Regions from separate parts of the Bacillus sp. SSR7 genome, predicted to be linked through region 1. Evidence: predicted binding sites of a transcription regulator. Region 1 holds the regulator's gene; each other region holds the start of a gene.

Region 1 (4,300 bases):
CTGTGTCTGGTAATACAATACCACTTGCTGTTTTTTCTTCCGCTTGAACAAGCTCAATTACAACGCGATCACCTAATGGCTTTAGCATGAACAATAACCTCCTCATTTTGTTATGTAAATTTTATTTATTAGCACTCAAGTCACTCGAGTGCTAACACACTTATAATAATAAATAATCTCAATTTCTTTTGCAAGTAAAAAAATCATAATTTTTTCGCAAATTAAGCTATAAACTTTTCTATATAGAGTTCCTCTTCTTCTACCTTTACTATATGAATCGTTGTTTCCACTACTCGTATGTTACAATATGAAAGGACACCCTAAGTTGTTTTCGCTACACACACAACTTTCTCCTGTCTTCTATTATAATTTCAATTAAGGATTTACAAAAAAAACATAATGTAAGTAAAGTTTATATCGTAGGTAGCATCTTTACATGTTATCCTACCTTATCTCATACACTAGAGTTAGAAAGGATGGTTAAACCATTTGAAAAAACAATATTGGTGGGTTATCGTTACATACATTTTAATGCAGTTATCATCAATTGCTGGATTACCACTTCTCCTGAAAACTGGACTTTATGATAACAGGGGATTTACTAGAGAAGAGAAATTACAACTCATAACTGGTCATTGGGCAATCATTAGCTTCTTTATTGCATTATGTATCGTACTTTGGTTACTTAGAACAGATATTCGCGACAGACATTTAGATACAAAGCGTTCTACTGTTCCAGCTACGATTGGTTGGATTTTTATCGGGTTCTTCTTAGCATTTTTCTCGCAAAGTATTGCTGGTATGATTGAAATGTATGTATTAGGTATTAAACCTGGATCTGAAAATACAGCGAGACTTATGGATATCGCAAGAACGACACCTTGGTTCCTTATCGTCATCTCTATAATAGGACCTATTTTGGAAGAAATCGTATTTAGAAAAATTTTATTTGGTACACTTTATAAGAAGTTTAACTTCTTTATTGCTGCTATCATTAGTTCTCTCGTATTCGCAGCAATTCATTTTGATTTCACTCACTTATTGGTATACACTGCTATGGGGCTCGTATTCGCTTTCTTATATGTAAAAACAAAGCGTATTATTGTCCCTATCGCAGCTCATGTTGCAATGAATACATTAGTTGCAATTGCTCAAGTTTTAGTGAGTAGCGAACAAATTCAAGAAATGATTAAAGAAGCTGAAAAAATGCAAGGCTTTATCGGAGGATTTTTAGTATGAGAAACTCACCATTGTTCATGGCTGCATTGTATTTCCTTCTAGGATGTATCTTTACACGCTTCGCCATTACGAACGTAACAGATACAATTTGGAATATGTGGACAATACTATTTGCAGTTATGGCAACGATTGATTTTAATTTGGCACTTCGCCTTATCTTAGTTAAATTCACAAAGAAAAAACAATAATAAAACGCAGAGGTCGCTTCCTCTGCGTTTTATTGTGGATAATTCTTCAAAAAGTAAACTAACGTTTGTAACTCTACTGCTAAATCAATATGATGAATTCTTATATTGTCTGACACATTTAAGCGTGCTGGTGTAAAATTCAAAATACCATGCACGTTTGTTTCTGCCAATCTATCGGCTACAGATTGTGCTACTGTAGCGGGTACTGTTAATATTGCCACTTGTATATCAGTTGATAAACGTTCTTCTAATTCATCTAAGTGATATACAGGAATGCCTCCGATTTCTGTTCCAACTTTCTCTTCACTAACATCAAACGCCATTTCAATTTTTGTATTATTGTTTTTCGTGAAATTATAATGTAAGAAAGCGGTCCCTAAATTACCTACTCCAATAAGCGCTACACGTGTTATATCATCTTGGTCGAGTGTTTCACGGAAAAATGATAATAAATAATTTACGTTATATCCATATCCTTTTTTCCCTAATGCTCCAAAGTATGAGAAATCTCTTCGAATTGTTGCGGAATCAACCTTTACCGCTTCACTTAATTCGGCTGATGAAACACGTTGCTTACCAGACAAAGATAAGTTTTGGATAAATCGATAGTATAGAGGCAATCTCTTAGCAGTGGCTTGTGGAATTTTCTGCTGCTCCATATAACCTCTCCTCTCTTCCTATCTTTATTCATATGCTTTAATCAAATACAGAAGTTTAGCACTTATTAAATTCCTTGTATAATAGAAAGAAGAAGTATTCTCTCTGTATTTTAAACTATACACTATTTTTAGTATGATTGAGAAATATAAACATGGCAAAGTTAAGAAATTATTTGAGGTGAAAACATTGATTTTATTACAAGTAAACGCGCTTTCGAAATTATACGGTGCAGAAACGATTCTTGCAAACATAAAATTAGAAGTTCAAACGAAAGATCGTATCGCATTAGTCGGACGAAATGGAGCCGGAAAATCTACATTATTAAAAATAATAGCGGGTGAGCTATCTCATGATAGTGGCGAAATTATAAAACCGAAAGATGTCTCAATTGGATATCTAGCTCAAAATACCGGTTTAGAAACGTCTTTAACAATTTGGGATGAAATGTTAACCGTCTTTACACACTTGCAGCAAATGGAGACAAAACTTCGAAGGCTAGAGCAAGAGATGGGAAAAGAAGAAAACTTTTCAAACGAGGCTACATATGAAAGATTATTAGCTGATTATGACCAATTACAATTAGATTATAAAGATCAAGGTGGCTATCAGTACGAAGCAGATATCCGTTCGATTTTAAGTGGTCTTGGCTTCCCAGTTGAAACGCACCAGACGACGATTTCTACATTAAGCGGTGGACAAAAAACACGATTAGCTCTCGGTAAATTATTATTAACGAAACCAGACCTACTTATTTTGGACGAGCCTACAAACCATTTAGACATCGAAACATTAACATGGCTTGAACAATATTTACAAGGTTATCCTGGCGCAATACTAATCGTTTCCCATGACCGTTATTTCTTAGATAAACTTGTTACACAAGTATATGAAATTTCGAATAAAGAAAGTAGACGATTTGTTGGTAACTACAGTAAATATTTAGACTTAAAATCAGCACTATACGAGCAAGAAATGAAACGTTATGAAAAACAACAAGATGAAATCGCTAAGCTAGAGGACTTCGTTCAAAAAAATATAGCTCGTGCATCTACGACAAAACGTGCGCAAAGCCGTCGTAAACAATTAGATCGTATGGAACTATTAACAAGACCATTAGGTGACTCTAAGTCAGCTTCCTTCCACTTCGATATTGAAAAACAAAGTGGAAATGATGTGTTACAAGTAAAGGATGCAACTATCGGCTATGATAAGGATCCAATTATTGAACATGTAACAATGCGCTTAACTCGCGGAGATAGCGTTGCTTTAGTTGGTCCAAATGGAATTGGGAAATCCACATTATTAAAATCAATTGTGAATAAGCTACCACTATTACATGGTGATGTTTCTTTCGGATCCAATGTATCTGTTGGTTACTATGATCAAGAACAAGCCAATTTAACATCTTCTAAGCGCGTTTTAAATGAGTTATGGGATGAATATCCACTGCAACCCGAAAAAGAAATTCGCACGATACTAGGTAACTTCTTATTCACAGGAGATGATGTACTAAAACCAGTATCATCTCTTAGTGGTGGACAAAAAGCTCGATTAGCTCTCGCAAAACTTATGATGCAAAAATCGAATTTATTAATTCTCGATGAGCCTACAAACCATCTTGATTTAAATAGTAAAGAGATTTTGGAGAATGCTTTGATTGATTATCCTGGTACTCTTCTCTTTGTATCTCATGACCGCTACTTTATTAATCGTGTAACGACGACCGTTGTTGAGTTATCAACAGAAGGTGCACAGGAATATTTAGGGGACTATGATTACTACGTTGAAAAGAAAAATGAGATGATTGAACGTGCTGAATTTGAACAACAAGAACAGCAAGAAAATCAGGCACCTGTTCAAAAAACCGTAGCTCCAGAAAAATTAAATTATCTCGAAGAAAAAGAGCGCAAAAAGTTGGAGCGTCAACGCACTCGAAAAATCGAGGAACTAGAACAAAATATCGTAGAATTCGAAGAAGAAATTGCTACGTTAGAAGATCAACTTTGCTTACCAGAAATATATGCAGATTATGAAAAGGCTAGTGAAATTACAACGAAAAAGCAAACACTACAAGAACAACTTGATGCTTGTATGGCAGAATGGGAAGAATTGCATTTATAAGAGTATGAATAAGAAGGATGTCTCATCAGTCGGGATTTTTGACGATGGGACATCCTTTTTATCTTCTAGCCATGGTCAACCTCTATTGTATA
Region 2 (4,300 bases), on a different contig from region 1:
AAAAACCGCACTCAGTGACAGTATGGCGCCAAATATTAAATGCAATGCTAGAGCGTGAAGAGTTAAAGATTGATTCTTTATTATCTGTACCTCACGCGTTGACGAAGGAAGTTGTTCAAAGTATTGGGTATGAATGTTTTGTTAATCCAATTGTCGCTCATTTACGTCTTGTTCAAAGCAAATGGAGAATTAGTCGACATTGTGCAATTGACGTTATTACACCAAATAAATTTCGGCCGACCGAGCATGCTGCGTATGGCACGGGGCTTTCTCATTCTGAAAAACGGATGATAGGTGACCATATAGAAGCTTTAGCGGAGCGAATAGTAGGTAGCGATGAGCGCGGAGGGTATTATGATGGAAATAGGGAAAGAGATAGTGTCTATCATACTTTAGATTTTGAAGATTTTTATCAAGGATGGGGCGTTACATCTAATTTGTATAAGGGAAAGCAATTATCGGTCATTATTCCTGTACAAGATGAAGAGAAAACAATTGGAAACGTTATAGAAGAGCTTCGCAAAATTGAACCTTTTGAAATTATCGTTGTTGTAAATGGTTCGTCTGATCAAACAGCAACCATTGCAAAAGAAAAAGGAGCAACGACAATTGTATATAAAGAAGCACTCGGAAATGATGTGGGGCGCTCACTTGGAACGTATTTTGCAAAAGGAGAAATTGTGTTATTTATAGACGGCGATTTTGTTATTCCAGCTAGGGAATTATATCCTTTCGCAAAAGCTATTGCAGATGGAATGGATGTCGCCTTAAATGATTTAAATCATTATTTAGATTTAAGAGTACCGCTTCATCTTGTAACTGCATTTAAATATGCATTAAATTTAGCTTGTGATAGAAAAGATCTAGGAGTAGGCTCTCTTATCGCTGTACCGAATGCGTTTAGTCGTAAGTGTTTGAAAGAAATCGGATATAGATCCTTACTTTCACCTTGTGTAGCCCAAGTGAAAGCTATTCTGTCAGGATTCGAGATTGCGTGTGTAAGTCGTGTAGAGGTCGATAAGATGAACCGTATTCGTCCCAGTGAACATTTTGCTAAAATAGGTCATCCACCAGCTGTACTTCGAATTATTGGTGATCATATGGAAGGATTAGAACAATTAATTGTATTAACAGGCAGTCGTGGTGGATTCCATGATGGAAATAGAAAAAGAGATGTTTTAGAGTAGTAACAAAAAAAGTGTACAACATATGTACACTTTTTTGTTCTGCTATAAAAACTATAACAGATTAGGAGATAAGAGTATTACAGCTCTACAATGGGTATTGTTCTTATATTACAAAATAGGACTCGTATATAAGAATACCAAAAAAATACAATTAAGGAAAGGGTTAATTTTAAAGACTTTCAAATGAAGTTAACACTATGTATATAGTAGTTTGCTCAATATTTCACAAACATGTCACAACTATTTCGTTCACTTTCGTAAAAAAGTAGTATTCTAAGTGTGTAAGCTGTTATATAAAAAATCTTAGTCCTGTACTAATCAAAAATGGAGGAGATTAGGATGACTCAAGTATTAGAAAATGTTAAAAACGCATGGGAAAACTTTAAAGGTGAAAAATGGAAAGCAGAGATTGATGTTCGCGATTTCATTTTAAATAATGTAAACGTTTACGAGGGAGATGAATCTTTCTTAGCGGGAGCAACTGAAGCAACGAAACAACTTTGGGATCAAGTAATGGATTTAACAACGAAAGAACGTGAAAACGGTGGCGTTCTTGATATGGATACAAAAATTGTTTCTTCTATTACATCACATGAACCAGGATATTTAAATAAAGAGACTGAAAAAGTAGTCGGTTTCCAAACTGATAAACCATTTAAACGTTCTTTACAACCATATGGTGGTATTCGTATGGCGGAACAAGCTTGTGAATCTTATGGATACGAAATGGATAAAGAGCTTAGTCGTATTTTCAGAGATTGGAGAAAAACTCATAACCAAGGTGTATTTGATGCTTATACACCAGAAATGAGAGCTGCTCGTAAATCAGGTGTTATTACTGGTCTTCCAGATGCATACGGACGTGGACGTATTATCGGTGACTACCGCCGCGTAGCATTATATGGAGTAGATCATTTAATTGAAGCGAAGAAAGTAGATTTAAATTTAACTGGCGGTGTAATGAGTGAAGATACAATGCGTTTACGCGAAGAGTTATCTGAGCAAATGCGTGCACTGCAAGAGTTAAAACAAATGGCTGCTTCTCATGGCTTTGATATTTCTAAGCCAGCAACAACTGCTCAAGAGGCATTCCAATGGTTATACTTCGCATATCTTGCAGCAATTAAAGAGCAAAACGGAGCTGCAATGAGTCTTGGACGTACTTCTACATTCTTAGATATTTATATTGAAAGAGATTTAGCAAACGGTACTTTAACAGAAGAAGACGTACAAGAAATTGTGGATCACTTCATTATGAAATTACGTCTTGTGAAATTTGCAAGAACACCTGATTATAATGAATTATTCTCTGGTGACCCAACTTGGGTAACTGAGTCTATCGGTGGTATGGCATTAGACGGTCGTCCATTAGTAACAAAGAACTCATTCCGTTTCTTGCATACATTAGATAATTTAGGACCAGCTCCAGAACCAAACTTAACAGTTCTTTGGTCTAAACAATTACCACAGAACTTTAAAAACTACTGTGCGAAAATGTCTATTAAAACATCAGCAATTCAATACGAAAATGATGACATTATGCGTGCTGATTACGGTGATGATTACGGAATTGCTTGTTGTGTATCTGCAATGAGAATTGGTAAACAAATGCAGTTCTTCGGTGCACGTGCAAACTTAGCAAAAGCATTACTATATGCGATTAACGGTGGTAAAGATGAAAAATCTAAAGCACAAGTTGGTCCTGAGTACGCACCAATTACTTCTGAAGTATTAGATTATGAAGAAGTTATGCATAAGTTTGATATGACAATGGAATGGTTAGCGGGTCTATATTTAAACACATTAAATGTTATTCACTACATGCACGATAAATATAGCTACGAACGTATTGAAATGGCTCTTCATGATACAAATGTTCTTCGTACAATGGCAACAGGTATCGCGGGTCTATCTGTAGTAGCAGACTCTTTAAGTGCAATTAAACATGCAAAAGTAAAACCAATTCGCGATGAAAACGGAATTGCAGTTGACTTTGAAATTGAAGGAGATTTCCCTAAATACGGTAACAATGACGACCGTGTAGATGAAATTGCTGTAAATCTTGTGAAAACATTTATGAATAAACTTCGTAAACACAAAACATATAGAAATTCTGTTCATACAATGTCAATCTTAACAATCACATCTAACGTTGTATACGGTAAGAAAACTGGTAACACTCCAGATGGTCGACGTACTGGAGAACCATTTGCACCAGGTGCGAATCCAATGCATGGACGTGATACAAAAGGTGCGTTAGCTTCATTATTATCTGTAGCTAAATTACCATATGAAGATGCACAAGATGGCATTTCTAATACATTCTCTATTATTCCAAAAGCACTTGGTAAAGAGGATGAAGTACAAGTACGTAACTTAGTATCAATGCTTGATGGTTATGCAGTAAAAGAAGGCCATCACTTAAATATTAACGTATTTAACCGTGAAACATTAATGGATGCAATGGAACATCCTGAGAAATATCCACAATTAACAATTCGCGTATCTGGTTACGCTGTAAACTTTATTAAATTAACTCGTGAACAACAAATCGATGTAATTAACCGTACAATGCATGAAAGCATGTAAATGAAAAAAGTGTCCCTCTGCATTTTATAAATAGCAGAGGGAGGCTGTTTCAATAAAGGAGGAAGTAACATGGTAAAAGGAAGAATTCATTCTGTAGAGTCTTGTGGTACTGTTGATGGCCCAGGAATTCGTTATGTCATATTTACACAAGGGTGTTTATTACGTTGTCAATATTGTCATAATGCTGATACGTGGGAGATCGGTAAAGGAAAAGAAATAACAGTCGAAGAAGTAATGCAGGATGTGACATGTTACCTTCCTTTTATTGAAGCTTCCGGAGGCGGTATAACAGTTAGTGGTGGGGAACCATTATTACAGCTAGATTTCTTAATTGAATTATTTAAGAAATGTAAGGAAATTGGAATCCATACAACAATTGATTCTTCGGGTGGTTGTTATTCTGAAGAACCAGAATTCCAAAATAAGCTAGACATTTTAATGGATTACACAGATTTAGTTTTACTGGATTTGAAACATATTGATTCAAAGAAACATCGTAAATTAACAGGAAAACCAAATGAACA
Region 3 (4,300 bases), on a different contig from region 1:
GTAGAATGGCTAGTTGATTTAGGTATTGAACCATCTAGACGACAAGCACGTGAAGATATTAATAATGGAGCTATTTCTATGAATGGCGAAAAAGTAACGGATGTAGGTACGGATGTTACGGTAGAGAATTCATTTGATGGAAGATTTATTATTATTCGTAAAGGGAAGAAGAACTACAGCCTTGTAAAATTAGGATAGTGAACAAGACGGAAAAATTATATCGGTGATTTTTCGAATATATCGACCGTAACTCGAATTATATCAGCGATTTTTCGAATATATCGACCGTAACTCGAATTATATCGGCGATTTTCTCGATATATCGACCGTAACTCGACTTATATCAGCGATTTTCTCGATATATCGATTTACCGACAAAAGATGACAATAAAAGCTGTTCCAAAACGGGACAGCTTTTATTGTTAAAAAGTCAGTATATTTAGATAAATTTAAAGGGTATATAATTTTTTTGGCGAATAAATAAGTTAGAGAAAATTACGGATAAAAATAGCCCGAACCATGCAGGGCATGATTCGGGCTTATATTCAGATTAGTAAGCTAAGCTGAATAGACCTTTAATGTGTGATAAGTAACGAACGTTACTTGCTTCTTTCATTAATGATGCTGGTAAGCCTTTAAGTGGAGTATTGCTTGCTCCAATTGTAGCAACAGCATCTTTACGTCCTAGACTAGCAAGTGTTCCAGAGTTTACAGGTGCGAACTCTTCGAATGCTTTGCCTTCTAGTGCAGCGTATAAGTTGTATCCAATTAACTCACCCATTTGCCAAGCGATTTGTGCAGTTGGTGGGTATGGACGTCCGTCTGGAGCGAAGACAACAGCGCTGTCTCCAGCAACGAATACGTTTTTGTGAGAAGTAGATTGTAGGTATGCATCAACTGTTGCACGACCACGGTTTACTTCAAGACCTGATTCACCGATTAGTGGGTTACCTTGAACGCCACCTGTCCAAACGAATGTGTTAGCAACAAGTTTTTGACCGTCTTTTAAGTCAATTTCATTGCCAGCAACGTTTGTTACAGGAAGACCAGTTAAGAATGTAACGCCGCGTGCTTCTAGGCTAGTAGTTGCACGTTCGATTAAGTGGTCTGGTAATACTGGAAGGATTTTTGGACCTGCTTCAACAAGAAGAAGTTTAACTTCTTTTGGATTTACGCCGTGGCTTTTTGCAAGTTTAGGCATAATGTCAGCAAGCTCACCAACTAGCTCAACGCCAGTTAATCCGCCACCACCAATTACGATTGTAGCATCAGCTTCGTTTTTCGTTTTCGCGTATTCACGAATACGGTCTTCAACGTGTTTGTAGATTTTGTTTGCATCAGCAGCAGATTTTAATACCATGCTGTTTTCTTCTAGTCCTGGAATACCGAAGTAAGCAGTTTTACTTCCTAGAGCAACTACAAGTGCATCGTAAGATAAAGTAGTGCCGCCAGCTAATTTGATTTCTTTGCTATCAACTGAGAATGACTCAACTGTTGCGATTTTAAGATCGATATCTTTACCTTTGAAAAGCTTTGTAAGTGGCATTGCAACTGCTTGCTCAGACACGTTACCAGCTGCAAGGCGGTGTAGTTCAGTGATAATTTGGTGTGTTGGGTATTGGTTAATCACTGTAACTTGTGCTTCTGATTTGCTGTAATATTTACGTACGTTTAAAGCGGCAAGAAGACCGCCATAACCAGCGCCTAAGATGACAATTTGTTTTGACATAGTATGATATCCCCCGTCTTTACTAATTGTTGTTATAAGTTAACTTATTTATTGTTACGTTCTGCACTAATTTGAAGATATGCGTTCACAAAGCGGAACATTTTTTGTGCTTGTGGGTCTTTTAATAATTTCAATAGACCGAACAGGCCGATAACTTCGTTGCTTTCGTCAGCACGATCTTTCGCTTCGATTGCAGTAGCAGCCATGCTTTTAACTGTATCTTTTACAGGTTCTACAAGCTCTGTGATTGCACCAACAGTGTCGCTTTTTAATACTTCATCAGTAGCAACAGTTTGAGCGAAGTCATAAGACTTAGTTAAAATGTTAACAAGCTCAGTTAATTTTGGAAGCTGTTCTACTAGTGTTGTTAATGATTCTTGTACCTCAGGTTTTAACAACTGATCAAGTACATCAAGTTGTCCTTGGCTAGCAGAAATTTGTACAGTTTCTTGTTCTGGCTTTGTTTGAGTCATAGTTTCTGGCATCTCCAATTCTCCTTTACGATAGCAATACTCTTATTTTTGATAAGTAAGATAGTAAACGGTTACGAAACTTTATACAAAGTTTCACAAAACACAATAAAATGCCTTTAAATTTATGACCGCAAGTAAGCTGCAACCATAAATCTAAAACCATAACGTCTTACTTATTATTTATGAACTGTCCGATATATGGCTTGTCCGCATAATGGAAAAGCTCCGTTACCGGAAAGTGTATATAATATATATCCTATATTATATACTATATACACCTATGTTAACATAAAAATGATTCCTAATTATTTGATATTGAGCGTATAACGTAGTACTGACAAGGTATGAAAGCGTATAAAATATTTTGTTCCAGTTAGAAATGTACATATATATAAACAAAAAAAGGAAAAAACGAACAAATTCACGTTCGTTTTTTCCTTTTTCCTATTATTCACTTTCTGCAATTAGCATCGATGTCTTACCTTCTTTTTCAAGATGGCATTCGCCCCAAGTACAAAGAGAATCAAGAATGGATTCTAAAGACCAACCGTAGTCCGTAAGGGAATATTCTACTTTCGGTGGTACTTGATTGTATACCTTTCTTTGAATAACACCGTCGTCTTCTAATTCGCGTAATTGCTGCGTTAACATTTTTTGTGTAATACCGGGCATAAGACGCTTTAATTCACTCGTTCTCTTTGTACCTTTCGTTAAGTGACAAAGGATAACAACCTTCCATTTTCCGCCGATAACTTCTAAAGTCGCCTCTACAGGAATATTGTATTTCTTCATATAAAGCCCTCCTTTTGTAAGTAAAGTAAGCCAAATCATACAAATGTTACTTTTTAGTACCTATAGCACTTTAAAGTACGTACTTTTTATCAGGTTAAATATGTTTCATAATAGCACATGTAAGAGGCAAATGAGTAGTACGGTACTGAAAAGTGACTATGTTACTTTTTGGTGCCTATAGTACTTTAAAGTGCGTTCTTCAAAAAAAGAATGAAACCATTCATAATAGCATTTGTAGAGATTAAATATATTTTTTAGAAGATAAAAGGGCCTTTTTATCGCACTATTATGATTGGATTTCTTGTAATAAGGAGGAATTCAATTGAGTTCATATACAGTACCATCTTCGGAAGTTCAGACAAATCGAAGAAGTATGTTTGCTTTATTAGCACTAGCAATCAGTGCGTTTGGAATTGGTACAACCGAGTTTATTAGTGTCGGTTTATTACCATCTATTTCAAAAGATTTAAATGTTTCGGTTACAACAGCCGGTTTAACTGTTTCCCTATATGCGTTAGGAGCGGCAGTAGGAGCTCCTGTTTTAACAGCGTTAACGGCTAGTATGTCGAGAAAGACATTATTAATGTGGATTATGGTTATCTTCATTATTGGTAATGGTATTGCGGCATTAGCAACAAGCTTCACCATATTAATTATTGCAAGGGTTGTATCTGCATTTGCACATGGTGTGTTTATGTCAATTGGATCTACAATCGCGGCAGCAATCGTACCAGAGAATAAACGTGCTAGTGCCATTGCGATTATGTTTACTGGATTAACAGTTGCAACTATTACAGGTGTGCCAATTGGAACGTTTATCGGTCAAGAGTTTGGCTGGAGAGCGTCATTTATGGCGATCGTTGTAATCGGAATTATTGCTTTTATCGCGAATAGCATACTCGTCCCATCTAATTTAAAAAATGGTGTACCTGTATCGTTTCGTGATCAATTCAAACTAATTAAAAATGGAAGACTGTTACTTGTTTTCATTATTACTGCACTTGGATACGGCGGTACGTTCGTAACATTTACGTATTTATCACCACTATTACAAGAAGTAACAGGGTTTGAAGCAAGTACGGTTACCATCATTTTATTAGTGTATGGAATTGCAATTGCGATAGGGAATATGGTTGGCGGAAAATTATCGAATCATAATCCGATTCGAGCGCTATTTTACATGTTCTTGATTCAAGCGATTATATTATTTGTTTTAACATTTACAGCGCCATTTAAAGTAGCTGGATTAATCACAATTATTTTCATGGGACTATTCGCATTTATGAATGTTCCGGGACTACAAGTA

What was found. Region 1 encodes Rex, which represses fermentation and respiration genes when NADH is low (regulators of the CRP and FNR family bind a similar motif). Its sites were predicted from a motif close to TTGTGAAATATTTCACAA; they were not measured.
Region 2: pflB (formate C-acetyltransferase) is a predicted target of Rex. The motif match lies at 1,399-1,416, and genes of this name have one in related genera.
Region 3: AC0NJG_RS10340 (DUF1641 domain-containing protein) is a predicted target of Rex. The motif match lies at 2,284-2,301, and genes of this name have one in related genera.

The regions. Positions count from the first base shown of each region.
Region 1 is NZ_JBVVXV010000030.1:8,058-12,357, forward strand. Features, by position in the region: gene groES (co-chaperone GroES) at 1-88, opposite strand, end outside; gene AC0NJG_RS28010 (CPBP family intramembrane glutamic endopeptidase) at 490-1,239, shown strand; gene AC0NJG_RS28015 (YdiK family protein) at 1,236-1,427, shown strand; gene AC0NJG_RS28020 (redox-sensing transcriptional repressor Rex) at 1,457-2,086, opposite strand; gene AC0NJG_RS28025 (ABC-F family ATP-binding cassette domain-containing protein) at 2,274-4,208, shown strand.
Region 2 is NZ_JBVVXV010000008.1:27,596-31,895, reverse strand. Features, by position in the region: gene AC0NJG_RS15720 (glycosyltransferase family 2 protein) at 1-1,187, shown strand, start outside; gene pflB (formate C-acetyltransferase) at 1,527-3,776, shown strand; gene pflA (pyruvate formate-lyase-activating protein) at 3,846-4,300, shown strand, end outside.
Region 3 is NZ_JBVVXV010000004.1:153,512-157,811, reverse strand. Features, by position in the region: gene tyrS (tyrosine--tRNA ligase) at 1-198, shown strand, start outside; gene AC0NJG_RS10345 (NAD(P)/FAD-dependent oxidoreductase) at 551-1,729, opposite strand; gene AC0NJG_RS10340 (DUF1641 domain-containing protein) at 1,774-2,214, opposite strand; gene AC0NJG_RS10335 (winged helix-turn-helix transcriptional regulator) at 2,650-2,994, opposite strand; gene AC0NJG_RS10330 (MFS transporter) at 3,368-4,300, shown strand, end outside.